DNA from 2 places in the Streptomyces sp. NPDC057474 genome. Region 2 is predicted to be linked to the other one. Evidence: riboswitches for the same ligand, from Rfam matches in the RefSeq annotation. Region 2 holds a riboswitch; the other holds the start of a gene.
What was found. A riboswitch is a leader RNA that binds a small molecule or an ion and turns the genes downstream of it on or off. The one in region 2 is predicted to bind S-adenosylmethionine.
Positions count from the first base shown of each region.

Region 1: it holds a riboswitch for S-adenosylmethionine, as region 2 does, so the genes downstream of both, thrC (threonine synthase) here and ACFU53_RS01670 (putative leader peptide) in region 2, are expected to answer to the same signal.

Region 1 is NZ_JBHVDX010000432.1:110-3,716, forward strand. Features, by position in the region: gene ACFU53_RS47245 (cold-shock protein) at 1-167, opposite strand, end outside; gene ACFU53_RS47250 (MoaD/ThiS family protein) at 630-905, opposite strand; gene thrC (threonine synthase) at 1,000-2,286, opposite strand; SAM riboswitch class I at 2,304-2,450, opposite strand; gene ACFU53_RS47260 (glucosyl-3-phosphoglycerate synthase) at 2,582-3,526, shown strand.
Region 2 is NZ_JBHVDX010000004.1:2,183-16,528, reverse strand. Features, by position in the region: gene ACFU53_RS01675 (SDR family NAD(P)-dependent oxidoreductase) at 1-4,785, shown strand, start outside; SAM riboswitch class IV at 5,463-5,572, shown strand; gene ACFU53_RS01670 (putative leader peptide) at 5,602-5,721, shown strand; gene ACFU53_RS01665 (ABC transporter substrate-binding protein) at 5,908-7,533, shown strand; gene ACFU53_RS01660 (ABC transporter permease) at 7,537-8,496, shown strand; gene ACFU53_RS01655 (ABC transporter permease) at 8,493-9,419, shown strand; gene ACFU53_RS01650 (dipeptide ABC transporter ATP-binding protein) at 9,401-11,128, shown strand; partial or broken gene ACFU53_RS01645 (DUF1684 domain-containing protein) at 11,125-11,948, shown strand; gene ACFU53_RS01640 (LLM class flavin-dependent oxidoreductase) at 11,997-13,046, shown strand; gene ACFU53_RS01635 (uracil-DNA glycosylase) at 13,155-13,832, opposite strand; partial or broken gene ACFU53_RS01630 (uracil-DNA glycosylase) at 14,102-14,266, shown strand; gene ACFU53_RS01625 (N-acetylglucosamine kinase) at 14,263-14,346, shown strand, end outside.

The sequences.
Region 1 (3,607 bases), on a different contig from region 2:
TTCTGACCCTGCGAGATCTCGAACTCGACCCGCTGGCCCTCTTCCAGGGTGCGGTAACCGTCCATCTGAATCGCGCTGTAGTGGACGAATACATCCGCACCACCGTCGACCGCGATGAAGCCGTACCCCTTCTCCGCGTTGAACCACTTGACGGTGCCCTGAGCCATGCCTAACTCCCCTATTACTGGCCCTTGCACAGATCCACACTTCGCGGATCCGGGTCAGACCTCACCCCCCAACGGTTGGGGGTGTGCGCCGGAACGCGTCGACCGCGGCCGAATGTATCTGTCCAACTGCCCTCTGCAACAGGTCAATCGGACGAGAATTCTGGACACGACCGGTCGGGAATGTACGAACAATTCGCCCGAATTCAGGGCAAGTCGGGCCCCACAAAGGGAACGAAATACGCAAAAGGCCTGCACACTTTGGCTACTTCATATAGGGCGTGCGGCGCGATCCGATATGCGCCCGGCATGAAATCACTACGGTGATCGATCCGGGTTCCCCAACTGTACCGTGCTCAACCATAGAGAATTGCCCCCTCCGCTTCTCTCGCGGAGAGGGCAATTCGATGAACTCTCGGTAATCAAGGTTACCGACGGTTACTACCGGCCGGTACTGAACGGGGGTCAGCCGCCGGCGACCGCGGGAATGATCGACACGCCCGCACCGTCCGGCGTGGCCGTCTCCAGCCCCTGCTCGAACCGGACATCGTCGTCATTCACGTACACATTCACGAACCGCCGCAACTTGCCCTGATCATCCAGAACCCGGGCGGCGATCCCGTTGTGGTTCTTCTCCAGATCGGCGATGACCTCGGCGAGAGTCCCACCTTCGGCACTCACCTCGGCCTGCCCGCCGGTGTAGGTACGAAGGATGGTGGGGATGCGAACACTGACGCTCATGACGTGTGACCTCCGGTCGGTACAGCAGGGTTCAGGGGCGCGGGGAACTGCGCGACCAGCGCCCACAGGCCCGCAGACGAACTACAACCCAGTCTTAGACAAGACCGGCTTCACGGAACGAATCAAGGTTGGGCCGAATAGTCGCGGTGAGCCCGGTCCCGGCCACCGCATCCAGCGTCTTGAGACCGTCACCGGTGTTGAGGACGACAGTCGTCAGCGTCGGGTCGAGAGCCCCGTCGTCGATCAGCTTCTTGGTCACGCCGACGGTCACACCACCGGCGGTCTCCGCGAAGATCCCCTCGGTCCGCGCCAGCAGCTTGATCGCCTCGACGATCTGCTCGTCCGTCACGTCCTCGACAGCCCCACCGGTCCGCCGAGCGATGTCGAGCACATACGGCCCGTCCGCCGGGTTACCGATCGCGAGCGACTTCGCGATCGTGTTCGGCTTCTGCGGCCGTACGACGTCGTGCCCGGCCTTGAATGCCACCGACACCGGCGAGCACCCCTCCGCCTGCGCACCGAAGATCTTGTACGGCTTGTCCTCGACGAGCCCGAGCTTGATCAGCTCCTGCAGACCCTTGTCGATCTTCGTGAGCTGCGACCCGGAGGCGATCGGCACGACCAGCTGGTCCGGGAGCTGCCAGCCGAGCTGCTCGCAGATCTCGTACGCCAGGGTCTTGGAGCCCTCCGCGTAGTACGGCCGCAGATTGACGTTCACGAAGCCCCAGCCCTCGCCGGCCGGGTCGCCGATCAGCTCGGAGCAGAAGCGGTTCACGTCGTCGTAGTTGCCCTCGATGCCGACGAGCTCGCCGCCGTAGACGGCGGCCATGACGACCTTGCCCTGCTCCAGGTCGTGCGGGATGAACACGCAGGACCGGAAGCCGGCACGGGCCGCGGCGGCGCCGACGGCACCGGCCAGGTTGCCCGTGGAGGAGCAGGAGAGGGTGGTGAAGCCGAAGGCGCGGGCCGCCTCCAGCGCCTGGGCGACGACGCGGTCCTTGAAGGAGTGCGTCGGGTTGCCGGAGTCGTCCTTGATGAAGAGCTTGCCGGCGTCGACGCCGAGCGCGCCCGCCAGGTTGTCGGCCTTGACGAGGTGGGTCCAGCCGGGGTTGATGTTCGGCTTGGTGGCCACGTCGGCCGGGACGGGCAGGAGGGGCGCGTACCGCCAGATGTTCGCGGGACCGGACTCGATCCGCTTGCGCAGCTCCTCCGTGTCGTAGGCGGAGTAGTCGTACGCGATCTCCAGCGGTCCGAAACACTCCTCGCACGCGAAGACCGGTCCGAGCGGAACGCGGTGACCGCATTCGCGACAGCTCAGAGCGGCGGCGGGGCCGAGGTCTACTGTGGAGTCGGTGGTGCTTGCAACAGTCTGCGCAGCCATGGAGGCGAGGCCCTTTCTCCTCATCTTCCTCACGACGCACTTCGCCGTGAGACGGATTTGGCACCTTCCCGAGCCGGGAGCCTCACCACGACAACGTGGTCAGACCGGCTGGAGGGTTGCCGGGGCTTCATCGGGCCGTATCCCTCTGCCCCTCTGGATGAGCGGTATTTGGTTGTATACGCGGACGAGCACCGACATGCGATGGTCACCAGCGTTGTCCAAGACTGTAACCGAAGGCCAGGACAGTTGAGAGAGCCGTCCGAACCGCGAGATGAACGCAGAGGAGCCGCGCACTGTGCTGAAGGAAGTCGAGCGCTGGCTGAGCACCCGCTCCTGGTCCATGACCGACCGCCCGCTCCACAGGATTCTGGCCGCGAAACGAGCCACCGGTCAGTCGGTCAGCGTCGTCCTGCCCGCGCTGAACGAGGAGGAGACGGTCGGCGACATCGTCGCGATCATCCGTCATGACCTCATGCGGCAGGCCCCGCTCGTCGACGAGATCGTGGTCGTCGACTCCGGCTCCACCGACCGGACGTCCCAGGTCGCGGCGGCGGCCGGGGCGAGGGTCGTCCACCGCGACGACATCCTGCCCCGCATCCCGGCCGTGCCCGGCAAGGGCGAGGTTCTGTGGCGGTCGTTGATGGTGACGTCGGGCGACATCGTGTGCTTCATCGACGCGGACCTCAAGGAGTTCTCGTCGGACTTCGTCTCCGGGATCGTCGGCCCACTGCTCACCGACCCCGGCGTCGACCTCGTCAAGGCGATGTACGACCGCCCCCTCGGCTCCGCCGCCGGCCAGGGCGGCCGTGTGACGGAACTCATGGCCCGCCCCCTCCTCAACATGCACTGGCCCCAGCTGGCCGGCTTCGTCCAGCCGCTCGGCGGCGAGTACGCGGCCCGCCGCTCCCTCCTGGAACAGCTCCCGTTCCCGGTCGGCTACGGCGTGGAACTGGGCATGCTGGTCGACGCCCTCCACCTCGTCGGCCTCGACGCCCTCTCCCAGGTCGATGTCGGCGTCCGCAAACACCGCCACCAGGACGGCCAGGCGCTGGGCCGCATGTCCGCGGCCATTTATCGCACGGCTCAGCTCCGGCTGGCCCGCGGCCACCTGATCCGTCCCGTCCTGACGCAGTTCGAGCGGGGGCGGGAGGGCTTCGAGCCGCGGACGTATTCGGTGGACCTCGAGGAGAGGCCGCCGATGGTGGAGATCGAGGAGTACGTGGAGCGAAAGGCCGCGTGACCAAAGGGGCGGTTCGGTTGTCGGGCGACTGCGGGTGGTGCGTGGTTGCTCGCGCGGTTCCCCGCGCCCCTAAAAGACAAA
Region 2 (14,346 bases):
ATGACCCGCGGTCTCCTCACGCACGAACCCGCCTTCGCCGCCGCCCTGGGCGAGGTCGAGCCGCTGATCGCGGCCGAGGCCGGTTTCTCCGTACTGGACGTCGTACGGGAGGGCCGGGAGATCACCGGGTGCGGACGTGTGCAGCCGGTGCTGTTCGCCGTGCAGATCGCGCTGGCCGCCACGTGGCGGGCCTACGGTGTGGAGCCCGCCGGGGTCGTGGGGCACTCGATGGGTGAGGTCGCCGCCGCCGTCGTCGCGGGGGCGCTGTCCTTGCAGGACGGCGTCCGGGTGATCTGCCGGCGCTCCGCCCTGCTGACCCGCATCGCGGGCGCCGGTGCCATGGCAAGCGTCGGACTGGGCCCTGCCGAGGTGGAGGCGGACCTGGCGTCCGCCGACGCCTCGGCATCGGTCTCCGTCGCGGTCCTGGCCGCTCCCGGCTCCACCGTCGTCTCCGGCGACACGGCCGTCGTGGAGCGCCTCGTCGAGCGCTGGGACACCCGGGGCGTTCCCGCCCGTCTGATCGCGGTGGACGTCGCCTCGCACTCGCCGCAGGTGGAGCCGCTGCTGGACGACCTGGCGGCGGCTCTCACCGACGTGACGCCCCGCCCGCCGACCGTACCGTTCTACTCGACGGTGCTGGACGACCCGCGCGCGGTCCCGGCCTTCGACGCCGCGTACTGGTGCCACAACCTGCGCCGCCCGGTGCGGTTCACGGACGCGGTCCGTGCTGCCGCCCAAGACCGGCACACGGCGTATGCGGAGATGTCTCCGCATCCGGTCGTCACCCAGGCCGTCGGCAACAGCCTGAAGGGGCTGGTGAGCGAGCCCGTCGTCGTGCCCACACTTCGGCGCGGGGAGGACGAGCAGGCCACCTTCCGCACCCAGCTCGCCGCCCTGTACTGCGTCGGCGTACCCGTCGACTGGGCCGCCCTGTTCGAGGGCGGCGCCCTGGCCGATGTGCCCACCACCGCCTTCGACCGGAAACGGCACTGGGTGGATCCGAGCGACCGGCCCGACGACGCCGGACGGCGGGCGGCACCCGGCCAGGGGGAGAATTCCGGGTCGGGCGGCGGGAAGAGTTCCATGCCCGGCGTTCACGAGCGGATTCCGGGCCGTCCCGTCCGTCACACCTGGCGGGCGGAGACAGGGACTCACGCCCACCCGTGGCTGGCGGACCACCGGGTGAACCAGGCGGTGGTTCTGCCGGGAGCCGCCTACTGCGCCCTCGCCCTCACCGCTGCCTGCCAGGCCTTCGACGAGCCGCCGCGTGATGTGGAGGTCAGTGACATCGCCTTCCATGAACTGCTCGCCCTGGACGGCCGCTCCGAGATCACCATGACGGCGGACATGTCGGCCCAGGGCCGCGCCACCTGCGAGATCTACGCGCGTGCCGACGGCGACGAGGACGGTCCGGGCGGCACCCACGAGGGGCAGTGGGTGCTGCATGCCAGTGCCGTCCTCAGTTCCGGCAGGCCACCGGAGGATGCCGCGTCCGTTCCCGTGCGCGCCCTCGTCACGGAACACCCCGTGGCTGTGCCTGACGCCACGCTGTACCAGCGCCTGCGCTCGCGGGGCCTCCACCACGGACCGGCGTTCGCGGGGATCAGTGAACTGCGTCTGTCGGCCGCCGGCGACAGTGTCTGGGCACGCGTCGCCGTCCCGGCCGCGGCCGGTCCCGCGCCGGGCTCCCTGTGCGTCCATCCCGTGCTCGTGGACCTGTGTGCCCAACTGGCAGTGGCTTCGCTGGTGCGCGAGGAGGCCGCCGGCGGCCTGGTCCTCCCGGTCGGCGCAAAGTCGCTGAGGATCCACGGTGATCCCGGCGCGGTCGTCCACGGGCACGCGAAGATCACGCAGAAACAGGCCGATGGGATCACCGCCGATATCCGGCTTCTCACCGATGACGGACATACGGTGATCGCCCTGAACGGCCTGCGCCTGCTGCACCGCGAAGCCAACGAGGACACCGCCGTCGACCGCTGGTTCTACGCCATCGACTGGCAGCCCACGCACGCCGAAGCGCCGCCCGCCCGGACGGCGAAGAACGCAGCGGCCGGTGACTGGCTGGTGGTCGGCGAGCGCGGCAGCCGAGCGGAGGCGCTCGCCGGCGCCCTCCGCGCCTCCGGGTCCCGCGCCCGGGTCGTCGCCCTTGCGGAGGACGAACAGCGCGTGTCCGCCCTGCGGGACCGTTTCGCCGAGCGGGAGCTGACCGATCCGCCGGGCGCTGTGGTGTTCCTGTGCGCGCCGGCCGACGGGCCGGGGCCCTGCGTCGACGGGCCGGCTGCCGATCCCACGCCCGACGCCCTCGAGCGCACCCGGCGCCTCCTGGGCGTCGTCCAGGCGGTCGTGGACTGCTCTCCTCCTCCGCGGCTGTACGTCGTCACGCAGGGTGCCCACGCCCTCGAACCGGGCGAGACAGCCGACCTCGCCCAGAGCCCGGTCCGCGGCCTGGTGCGTGTCCTGGCGCACGAGCACCCGGAGCTGAGTCCGACGCTGCTCGACCTGGGAACGTCCGACGACGACCTGCGGCGGACGGCCGACCTCCTGCGGGGCCGGGCGCCCGGGGACGAAATGGCCGTGCGGGGTGCGGACGTCCGCGTGGCCCGGCTCGTGCCCGCTCCCCTGACGGACACCGAACGCCTGACCGTGACCGCCCGCCGTGTGCGCTTCGAGACCGACCGCTTCCGGCTGCACGCGGGCAGGGCCGGAGACCTCGGTTCCCTGCATCTTGTGGTGGGCGGGCGGCGCCCGCCCGGCCCGGGAGAAGTGGAGCTTCAAGTCCACGCGGCGGGAGTGAACTTCCGTGACGTCCTCACCGTCATGGGCCTGCTGCCGACCGCGGGCGGGTGTCCGGGCGGCGGTGACCGTATCGGTTTCGAGTGCACAGGCACCGTGACCGCGGTCGGCCCGGACGTCCAGCGCGTCCGGGCCGGGGACTCCGTCCTGGCCGTGGATCTCGCCGGCGGCGCCTTCGGCTCGTTCACCACGGTCCGCGCCGACGCCGTGCTCCCCCTTCCACCCGGCATCGACGCCGTCGCCGCGGCGGGCGTCCCGACGGCGTATCTCACCGCCTGGTACGCCCTGCGGCATACAGCGCGCCTCGCCGCAGGGGAACGCGTCCTGATCCACTCCGCCACCGGAGGTACGGGCCTGGCCGCTGTCGCCGTTGCCCGGTACCTGGGCGCAGAGGTGCTCGCCACGGCCGGCAACGACGAGAAACGCGGGTACCTGCGCGGCATGGGCATCCGGCACGTCATGGACTCCCGCTCGCTGGACTTCACCCGGCACGCCCGCGAGGCGACGGGAGGCGAGGGCGTCGACGTCGTGCTCAACTCACTCTCGGGGCCGGCGATCCGGGCGGGTCTGGAGGCACTTCGTCCCTTCGGCCGGTTCGTCGAACTGGGTGTCCGGGACATCCTCGCCGACACCTCCCTCGGGCTGGCGCCGTTCCGGCACAACGTCACCTTCAGCAGCGTCGATCTCATCGAACTTCAGCAACTCCAGCCGAAGGTGTTCCGCGACCTCCTGAACGAGGTCATGGACCTGATGGCCGCAGGCGCCCTCCAGCCGCTGCCCCACCAGGAGTTCCCCCTGACACGGGCCACGGAGGCGTTCCGTCTCATGGCGGGCGCCGGGCACATCGGCAAGCTCGTCCTCACCATGCCTGAGCAGGGGGAGACGACCGCCGTGCTGGCAAAGCCGCCGTCACCGGTCCGTTCCGACGGCGCCTACATCATCACCGGGGGACTGCGCGGGGTCGGCCTGGCCACGGCGGCCCGCCTGGCCGAACTCGGCGCCGGGCACATCGTCCTCAACGGCCGTACGCCGCCCGGCGATGCCACCGAGACCGAGCTGGCCCGGCTGCGTGCCGCCGGTGTCCGTATCACCGTGGAACTCGGTGACGTCTCCCGGCCGGGGGTGGCCGAACGGCTCGTGTCCGCCGCCACGGATGAGGGGTTGTCCTTGCGGGGAGTGGTGCACTCGGCGATGGTCCTCGACGACGCCGCCATCACGAACATCACCGACGAACAACTCGAACGCGTCTGGCGGCCCAAAGCCACCGCCGCATGGCGGCTCCACGAGGCCCTCGCAGGGCACCCGACGGACTGGTTCGTGCTCTACTCGTCCATGGCTTCGCTGCTGGGCAACCCGGGCCAGGGCGCGTACGCCGCCGCCAACTCCTGGCTCGATGCCTTCGCCACCTGGCGGGACGCCCAGGGGTTGCCCACCCTGGCCGTCAACTGGGGGCCGTGGGGACAGACCGGCGTCGCAACCGACTTCGCCGACCGGGGCTACGAGACCATGGCCACCAAGGACGGCCTACAAGCCCTCGAGGCACTGCTCACCCACCGCAGGGCGGCCACCGGTGTTCTGCCCGGACCACCGGAAGCCTGGATCCTGCCCAAGGTCCGCAGCTCCCCCTTCTTCGCAGGCCTCATAGACAGCCAGGAGGGCCAGGGCACCGAACTACCGAGCAGCAAGTCCCCCACCGAAGCCGACGTCCCTGCTCGCCTGGCCGGGCTTGACTCCCCCCTCGCCCGGCGAACGGCCCTGGAGGCCTACCTGGCCGCGGAGATGGCCATCGTCCTGCAGTCCGGCAACGCCCGACTGGACCCGCAGACACCGCTCCGCAGTCTCGGCTTCGACTCACTGCTGTCCATGGAGCTGCGCACCCGGCTGCAGGCGGGACTCCGCATCAAACTCGCCGGCGACTTCATCTGGAAGCACCCCACCATCGCAGCGCTCGCCACCGGCCTGGCCACCAAGATGGGACTGGACCTGCCATGAGGAACGGTTTTTCTTGGAACGTGCCCGTCGAACGCAGTTCCTGGTCGGGTGATCTTCCGGCCGTACGCGCATGAAGGCGGGGCGTGTTGGGAGCTCGTGGGTGCTACCCCGTTCCGGTGGTCGTTGGTCACGCGCATGGGCCGGTGTCCGGCACGGCAACGGGCCGCCGGCCGGCGCTGAACATCTCCGACGTCTCCAGGCCCAACTCCACCGCGATCTCTTCGGCCTTCACCGACCCCTGCCGCTGATCACCGCTCCTCCGGCACGCCCGGAATCCACAGCAGGAACTTCACGGGGACTCCTGGGGGCGCGACGAGCGGTGGGGCGGGACGACGGCGACCGGTGCCCGGGATCACCGGGAGATCAGGGGAAATCCGCGGCATCATCCGGCAGCGCCCCTACGGATGCGAAACCTGCTCTCTCCCTGCGCCGCGACGACCTCGAGGCGCACTTTCCCGGACTGCTCGACAGCATCCTCGCGGTCGCAGACGGGCCAACACGGCCCGCTGCGGCAGCCCGCCCGAGCCGCGCGACCGAAACCGGGTCCCGATAGGCCGGGCGAACATCACCGCCCCGTCGAGCAACCTCAATCCGGCACACTCGATTGGCCACCGTGTCTTGCTCGACTCGTCTATCGACATTGACGGATTACAGCGGCAATCGGTAAAGTTGCAACCGGCATTGAGTGTCAGCATCAAGCCCTGGCTCGCTGACCGGCAACCCTCCGACGCGGTGGGGTGCTCCAGGTGAAAGCCCGGCCGGGTCGCCGACCCGGCAAGCGCGTGGCCCCGCGACAGGGGCGTGGAACATGGAGGAATGAGCGTGCGGCACAGCGTCTCGAACCCCTCCATCGCAGCTGCGGCGGCTCTCTGCCGCTTCTCCCGCCGCCGCCACATCGACCTGCAGCGCATCACCAGCTGCCTGTGTCATGGCTGACTGCGTCCCGTCGGCTGTCTGAAAACGTTCACCGTTGGCTTTGACGCCCGCGGCACACTCCTGAACTTTTCCCGCCTTTCCCCCTCTTGAATCGTGTCGCTCTTCCTCGGGAGCGACACCATCCACGCCTCTCCATTGTCCGCACGCACGCGTGCACGACGACTTTCGAGTAGGAGAACTCATTCCGTGATATCGCATCCGGATTCCCGCCATGGCCCCCGGTGGGTGGCACTGACCGCACTCCTGACGACCAGTGTGCTGCTGACCGCATGCTCGTCCGGCAGCGGCAGCAGTTCGAGCAACGACAGCCGCCAGCCCAGGTCCGGCGGCACCTTGACCTTTGCGGTGGGTTCCGACGCCGGCTGCGTGGATCCGCAGCAGGTCGGCAGCAACGACACCATCTACTCGCTGCGGCAGGTCGTCGACTCCCTGACCGACCAGGACCCCAGGACCGGCAAGATCGTGCCGTGGCTGGCGAAGAGCTGGGACGTCAGCTCGGACACGACGACGTTCACCTTCCACCTGAGATCGGGTGTCACCTTCAGCGACGGTTCGCCGCTGACCGCGCAGGTGGTCAAGGACAACTTCGACGCGGTACCGAAGCTCGGCGCCCTGGGGGTCCTGGCCCAGGGGTACCTGAGCGGAGTGGAGAGCACCACCGTGGTCGACCCGCTCACCGTGCGGGTGACGTTCAAGCAGCCCAACGCCCAGTTCCTGCAGGCCACTTCGACACACTCGCTGGGCATCGAGTCTTCGGCGAGCGTGAAGAAGAGCCCGCAGCAGAAGTGCAGCCAGGGAGTCGTCGGCAGCGGCTCGTTCACGCTGAAGCAGTACGTGCAGAACCAGTCGATCACCTTGGCCAAGCGGGCCAAGTACGACTGGGGTTCCTCGCTGTGGGGCAAGAAGGGCGAGGCGTACCTCGACAGGCTGGTGTTCCAGGTGGTGCCCGAGGCGGGGGTGCGCACCGGCAGCCTGCAGTCCGGCCAGGTGGACGCGATCAGCAGCGTCGGCAAGGCCAACGAAGCGGCACTCAAGGGTGGCCAGGCGAGCCTGCTGCGGCGCGCCAACCCGGGTAACGTGTTCAACCTGGGGCTGAACAACTCCCGGCCGGTATTGAAGGACGCGAAAGTGCGTCAGGCGATCCAGTTCGCCATCGACCGGCAGCAGATCGTCGACGCCGTGTTCCCCACCGGCACGCAGCCGGCCACCAGCATCCTGGCGCGCACCACACCCGACTACGCGAACCTCGACTCGGCGCTGTCCTACGACGCGGCGAGAGCGAAGTCCCTGCTGGACTCCGCCGGTTGGAAGACCGGCAGCGACGGCATCCGGACGAAGAACGGCACCAGGCTGAGCCTGGCCATCACGTGGTTCCCCAACTCGGCCACGAACCAGCCAGCGCTGGAGCTGATCCAGCAGCAGCTCAAGGCCGTCGGCATCGACGTCGAACTCAAGGAAGGGCAGGTAACCCAGTTCGCCACGACGCTGCAGTCCGGTGACTTCGACGCCGTGTGGGGCAATGTGACCCGCGCCGACCCGGACATCCTGCGCAGCTCGTTCTCCACGAAGCTGGCCAACTTCTACCGCCTGTCGGCGAGCCCGCTGGACTCGCTGCTGGACCGACAGGCGTCGACCACCGATGCGGCCAAGCGCAGGCAACTGGTCGACCAGGCACAGCAGTTGATCGTACAGAAGGCGTACGTGGTACCGGTGGTGGAGCTGCAGACCCAGCTCGGGGTGGCGAAGAAGGTGCACAGCCTCGACTTCGATGCCTCCAGCCGGATCCAGCTGCACGACACCTGGATCGGCTAGCGCATGCGCCGCTATGTGATCAAACGCGTCGCGCAGGCGCTCGGGGTGCTGTGGGCGGCCTACACGGTCTCGTTCCTGGTGCTGAACTTCCTGCCCGGTGATCCGGTGTCGGCGATGGCCGGTGCCGGAGCGGAGTCGAACACGGTCGATCCGGCGCAGCTCGCCACGCTTCGACACGAGTACGGCTTCGACAAGCCGGTGCCGGTGCAGTATGCCGACTACCTCGGCAAGGCGGTGCGTGGGGACTTCGGCGACTCGGTCTCCACCGGCCGTTCGGTGACCTCGACCCTGGGCGACGCACTGCCGCCGACCCTGACGTTGACCGGTACGGCGCTGGTGCTCGCGGTGGTCCTCGGCGGCGGTCTGGCGGTGCCGGCGACGTACACATCGCAGCGATGGCTGCGGCAGCTGCTGTTGTCGTTGCCGCCGCTGGGCGTGTCGGTGCCGACCTTCTGGGTCGGGCTGCTGCTGGTCGAGCTGTTCTCCTTCCGGCTGCGGTGGTTCCCGGCGTTCGGCAACGACGGGTTGCGGGGTCTGGTGCTGCCGGCGCTGACACTGGCGATCCCGACGGGCGCACTGGTGGCGCAAGTGCTGGCCAAGAGCCTGCTCACGGCCCTGGATCAGGCCTATGTGGAGACCGCCCGGGCCAAGGGCGCGGGCAGGCTGCGGATCCACCTGCGGCACGCGCTGCGCAACGCGTCGCTGCCGGCTCTGACGGTCGTCGGGCTGCTCGCCGGGCAGCTGATCGCCGGCTCGGTGGTCGTCGAGACCGTGTTCTCCCGCGACGGCCTGGGCCGGGTCACGGCCGCCGCGGTCACGGTCCAGGACATCCCCCTGGTGCAGGGAGTCGTGGTGTTCGGGGCACTGATCTTCGTGCTGGCCAACCTGATCGTCGATCTCGTCTATCCGCTCCTCGACCCGCGGATCGTGGTGGCCTCCGGCAGAAAGGGGAGTTTCGCATGACCCAGCCCCTTGTCGACGATGTCGCCACCGGCGCCGCGCTCGGCCTGCCGCAACCTGTCGAACCCGGCATCGCCCCGGGTGCCGGGCGAGGTCTCGAACCACGGCGCGTCCTGCGGTTCTTCCTACGCCGGCCCGGCCTGCTGGCATCGCTCCTCGTCGTGGTTCTCGTGCTGCTGGCCGCGTTCCGGCCCGGTCTGTTCACCTCGCAGGACCCGCAGTACGGGGTGCCGGCACAGAACTTCCGAAGCCCCAGCGGCTCGCACTGGTTCGGCACCGACGAACTGGGACGGGACCTGTTCTCCCGAGTGGTGCACGGTGCGCAGCTGTCGTTGAAGGCGACGCTGATCGCGGTGGCGGTCGCCTTCGTGGTCGGCGGTCTGCTCGGCCTGGTCGCCGGGTTCGTCGGCCGCTGGGTCGACGACGTGCTGATGCGCTTCGTCGACGTACTGCTGTCGATCCCGGCGCTGTTCCTGTCCCTGGCGCTGGTCACGGCGCTGGGCTACGGCACGGCGAAGGTCGCGGTCGCGGTCGGGGTCGCCAGCGTCGCCGGCTTCGCCCGGGTGACGCGCTCAGAGGTACTGCGAGTGCGGCAGGCGGTCTTCGTCGAGGCGTCACGCTCGTGCGGGTCCCGCTGGTACTCGGTCCTCGGCCGGCACGTACTGCCCAACGCGGCGGGCCCGGTGATCGTCCTGGCCACCCTCGACTTCGGCGCGTCCATCCTGGCCGTGTCGTCGCTGAGCTTCCTCGGCTACGGGGCGCCGCCCCCCGCACCGGAATGGGGCACGCTGATCTCCGACGGGCGCAACTACCTGGGCAACGCCTGGTGGCTCACCGCGCTGCCCGGCCTGGCGATCGCCGCGACCGTACTGGCCACCAACCGCATCGCGCGGGCGCTGGACGGCGAATGGTCCCGACAGCGATGACCGGCCCCACGACCAACGAACCCGGAACGGGTGGGAACGTGACGAACACACCGGAACCACTGCTGGAGGTACGGGGCCTGTCGGTGTCGTACCGAACCCGCGGCGGCACGGTGCGGGCCGTGCGGGGCGTGGACCTCAACGTATGGCCGGGCCAAGTGACCGCGGTGGTCGGCGAGTCCGGATCCGGCAAGAGCACGACCGCGCACGCGGTCATCCGGCTCCTGGCGGCGAACGGCGGCATCGACACCGGCACGGTCCGCTTCGGCCGGCACGACCTCACCTCGCTGTCCGAGCGTGAGCTGCGCACCGTACGCGGCGCACAGATAGGCCTGGTGCCCCAGGACCCCACGGTGTCACTCAACCCTGTCAAACGCATCGGTGAACAGGTCGCAGAGGTGCTGCGCATCCACCGGCTGGCAACCCGCCGCTCCGCCCCGTCGGACGCGATCGCGATCCTGGACCGGGCCGGGCTGCCCGACGCGGCCATCCGCGCCCGGCAGTATCCGCACGAACTGTCCGGCGGGATGCGGCAGCGTGCCCTGATCGCCGTCGCCATCGCCGGCAGGCCCAAGCTGATCATCGCGGACGAGCCGACCAGCGCGCTGGACGTCACCGTGCAGCGAGTCATCCTCGACCACCTGCAGCACCTCACCGAGGAGTCGGGCACCGCGGTGCTGCTGGTGACGCACGATCTCGGCGTCGCCGCCGACCGGGCGCAGCGGATCGTCGTCATGTCCGAGGGCCGGGTCGTCGAGGCCGGTCCGACCCGCGACATCCTCGACAACCCGCGGCACGAGTACACCCGGCGGCTGCTGGCCGGCGCGCCGAGCCTGGCCACGGCACGCTCCCGTGCCACGGTGTCCGCACCGTCCGCTCCTGAGGCGGCGCCGTTGGTCGAGGTCCACAACGCGGTCAAGGAGTTCCGACTTCCCCACACCGCGGGCTCGGCCCGCACCGTGCGCGCGGTCGACGACGTCAGCTTCACCCTTCACCGGGGCCGCACGCTGGCCCTGGTCGGCGAGTCCGGTTCCGGGAAGTCCACCACCGCCCGCCTGGTGCTCCGCCTGACCGACCCGACCGCAGGCCGCATCCTGTTCGACGGCGCCGACGTCACGACCGCGCGCGGGGCCCGGGCGAGGCAGCTGCGCCGCCGCGCCCAGCTCGTCTACCAGAACCCGTACGCCTCGCTGGACCCCAGGTTCTCCATCGGCGAGGTGATCACCGAGCCGCTGCGCGCGTTCAAGGTCGGCGACCGGGCCACCCGGCTCGCCCGGGCCCACGACCTGCTCGACCGGGTGGCGCTGCCCGCCTCGACGCTGGAGCGCCGCCCGGCGGAACTGTCCGGCGGACAGCGCCAGCGCGTCGCGATCGCCCGCGCCCTGGCGCTCTCCCCCGACCTGGTCGTCTGCGACGAGCCGGTGTCCGCGCTCGACGTGTCCGTCCAGGCCCAGGTCCTCGACCTGCTCGCCGAACTCCAGGCCGACACCGCAGTGGCATACCTGTTCATCTCGCACGACCTGGCCGTCGTACGCCAGATCGCGCACCAGGTCGCCGTGATGCGGTCCGGGCGCATCGTCGAGGCGGGTACCGCCGAGGAACTCTTCACCCGCCCCCGCCACGCCTACACCCGCGAACTGCTCGCGGCGATCCCCGGCAGCCGTTACGCCACGGCCGCATCCGAGCCCCCGCAAGAGACGGAGCGCGCATGACCGTTCAGGACACCACCGCAGACCTGTCCGCCTTCACCCGCGACTGGCAGGAGTGGCACACCAGGCAGGAGGCACGACTCGCCGCCCCTCATGGGTTCCTCGCGATCACCAGCCTGCACTGGCTCGCGACCAGCCGCAACGCTTCCCGGACGCGCCGGGCGACTGGACGACCGACGACGACGGGGTGACCGTAGTCCTCGACGACGGTGAGGAACTGGTCGTCGACGGCAGCCCCGTCCGCGGCGAGCACCGTTTCGGGGTGCTGCCGGAACGCGGCGGAGTCGAGGCGGTCTGGGGCGACGCCGTGATCGAGGTGGCCAAGCGCGGCGGATACGACATCATCCGCCCTCGGCACCCGGACACTGCGCTGCGCACGGCGTTCACCGGCACACCTGCCTACGCGCCGCATCCCCGCTGGGCGGTGACCGGCCGCTACACGGCCTTCGACGCGCCGCGACCGACGACCGTGGGCGCGGCGGTCGAGGGCCTTGAGCACGTGTACGACGCGCCGGGCCGGGTCGAGTTCGAACTGGACGGACGCCTGTTGGCGCTGACCGCGTTCCCCGGACGCGGCCCTGGCAGTCTGCTGGTGCTGTTCACCGACGCGACCTCCGGGGTCACCACTTACGCGGCCAACCGGGCCCTCGCGCTGGATCCGCCCGCCGCCGACGGCACGGTCGTCCTGGACTTCAACCGAGCGGCGAACCTGCCGTGCGCCTACACCGACCTCGCCACCTGCCCGCTGCCGCCGGCCGAGAACCGGCTGCCCGTGGCGATCGAGGCCGGGGAGAGGATCCCCCGCGAGCGGGGCGGGTCCTGAGCACCGGGCGCCACCGAGACGATCACTACCAGGAGGGACGAACACCGCATGAGCACCCCCGCGATCAGCTCGCTTGCCTTTCTCACTCCGGGCAACTTCGCCGACGACGACCCGTACCCCGGCCTGGAGGAGACGCTGCAGCTGTTCGAGTACGGCGAACGGCTGGGCTTCGACGGCGCCTGGATCCGGCAACGTCACCTCGAGCACGGTGTCGGTTCGGCCGCGGTTTTCCTCGCCGCGGCGGGCCAGCGCACCGAGCGGGTCGAACTGGGCACCGCGGTCATCCCGATCGGCTACGAGAGCCCGTTCCGGCTCGCCGAGGACCTGGCGCTGGCCGACGTACTGTCCCGCGGCCGGCTCCAGGTCGGCCTCAGCACCGGCATGCCGCACGCCGAACTCCTCGGCGACCTGGTGTACGACGGGGACTGGCGCGGCTTCGACCTGTCCTACGGCAGGATCGCCCGCGTCATCGACCACCTGCGCGGCGACTACCTCGGCGGCCCGGACACGGTGATCCACTCGCCGGGCAACACCCAGCGGCCACGCCTGCAACCGCACAACCCCGGCCTGGTGGACCGGGTCTGGTACGGCGGAGGCAGTCAGCGCTCGATCCGGTGGGCCGCCGAGCACGGCCTGAACCTGCTCAGTGGCAACATCGTCACCGGCGAGGGAACGGACGACTTCACCACGGCCCAGCTCGCCCTGCTCACCGAGTACCGGCGCACCCTCACCGGAGACCGGCCGACCCGGGTGGCGTTGGGGCGGGTGATCGTGCCGTTCGACAGCGCGGACGCACCGACCCGGGCCCGCTACCGGGAGTACGCGGCCGGTCGACACGAGCGCACCCTGGCGCCGCAGGGCCAGAACCGGATCCTGTTCGCCCCGGACGTGGTCGGGACCGCGGAACAGATCCTGGAGCAACTGACCGCGGACCCCGTGGTCTCGGCCGTTTCGGAGCTGCGCCTGGAGCTGCCGTACGAGTTCCACCGGGCCGACTACGAGCAGATCCTGCACGACGTACGACACCTGATCGCACCTGAGCTGGGCTGGCGGCCGGACACCGCGCTGCTCCACGAGGCAGGCCGGCGTACGAGGTGATCGCCACGGCCCACCACGCGGTCGATCCGGACGCGCCCGCCACGACACGAGTCGGGCTGTACGCCGGGTACTTCGCCAAGGGGCGCGGACCCTGCGGCAGGCGTGAGGTTACGGCAGTCGCCAGTCCACGGACTGCGCGCCCTGCTGCACGAGCAGGTCGTTGGCCCGGCTGAAAGGACGGGAGCCGAAGAAACCACGGTCGGCCGACATCGGCGAGGGATGAGCAGACTCGATCGCCGGGAGATCCCCCAGCAGCGGCCGCAGATTGCGCGCGTCGCGCCCCCACAGGATCGACACCAGCGGCTTGCCCCGCGCCGCCAGCGCCCGGATCGCCTGCTCGGTGACCTCCTCCCAGCCCTGCCCGCGGTGCGCACCCGGACTGCGCGGGGCCGTCGTCAACGCCCTGTTGAGCAACAGCACACCCTGCTGCGTCCACGGCGTCAGATCCCCGTTCGACGGCCTGGGCAGCCCCAGGTCGGAGTGCATTTCCCTGAAAATGTTCTCCAGACTGCCCGGCAACGACCGCACCTCGGGCGCCACCGCGAAACTCAGTCCGATGGCCATCCCCGGTGTCGGGTAGGGATCCTGACCGACGATCAGGACACGGACGTCATCGAACGGCTGCTGGAAGGCCCTCAGGACATTCACCCCAGCCGGAAGATAGGTCCGGCCCGCCGCTATCTCGGCCCGGAGGAAGTCCCCCATCGCAGCGATACGTTCGGCCACAGGCTCGAGAGCCTTCGCCCAGCCTGCTTCAACAAGTTCATGCAAAGGTCGTGGTGCCACGGCGCGTCACCCTACTGGTACACACCGGGTCCACGCATACGCACGGAAGTCTCCGCCCAGGGGCGGTCCCTCGCGCGCTAGTCTTCCTCCTCACCAAGATCTTCGAGCCGGTCCAGCAGATCGCACAGCCGGTCACCGGGAAGGAGGGGAGCCTGTTGCAACCAGTGATCAAGCCACTCCGCCATGGTCATCACGCCTCGCAGGCCCCTCGTCACCGATACTCAGATCTCGGAACTCCCGCACACGCGGTGGGGCTGTCCTTCTCGGTGGCGCCGGAGGTACGGCCGCTGCCCGGCGACCTCCCGTCCATCGGGTCCGCCCGCCCCTCCCCCATGTCCGCCGACCGAGGCTTCTTCGGCTCCCGCCCCTTCAGCCGCGCCGACGACCTGCTGTCCCGCCAGGGCGGCGCCCCGGTGGACCGGCGCCTGCCATGACCGATGCCGGGGAGGCGACGGGACCCGGGCCGCGCGATGCCCCGGTCCGGGCTCCTGGGCACGACCCGGAGCCGTTCCCT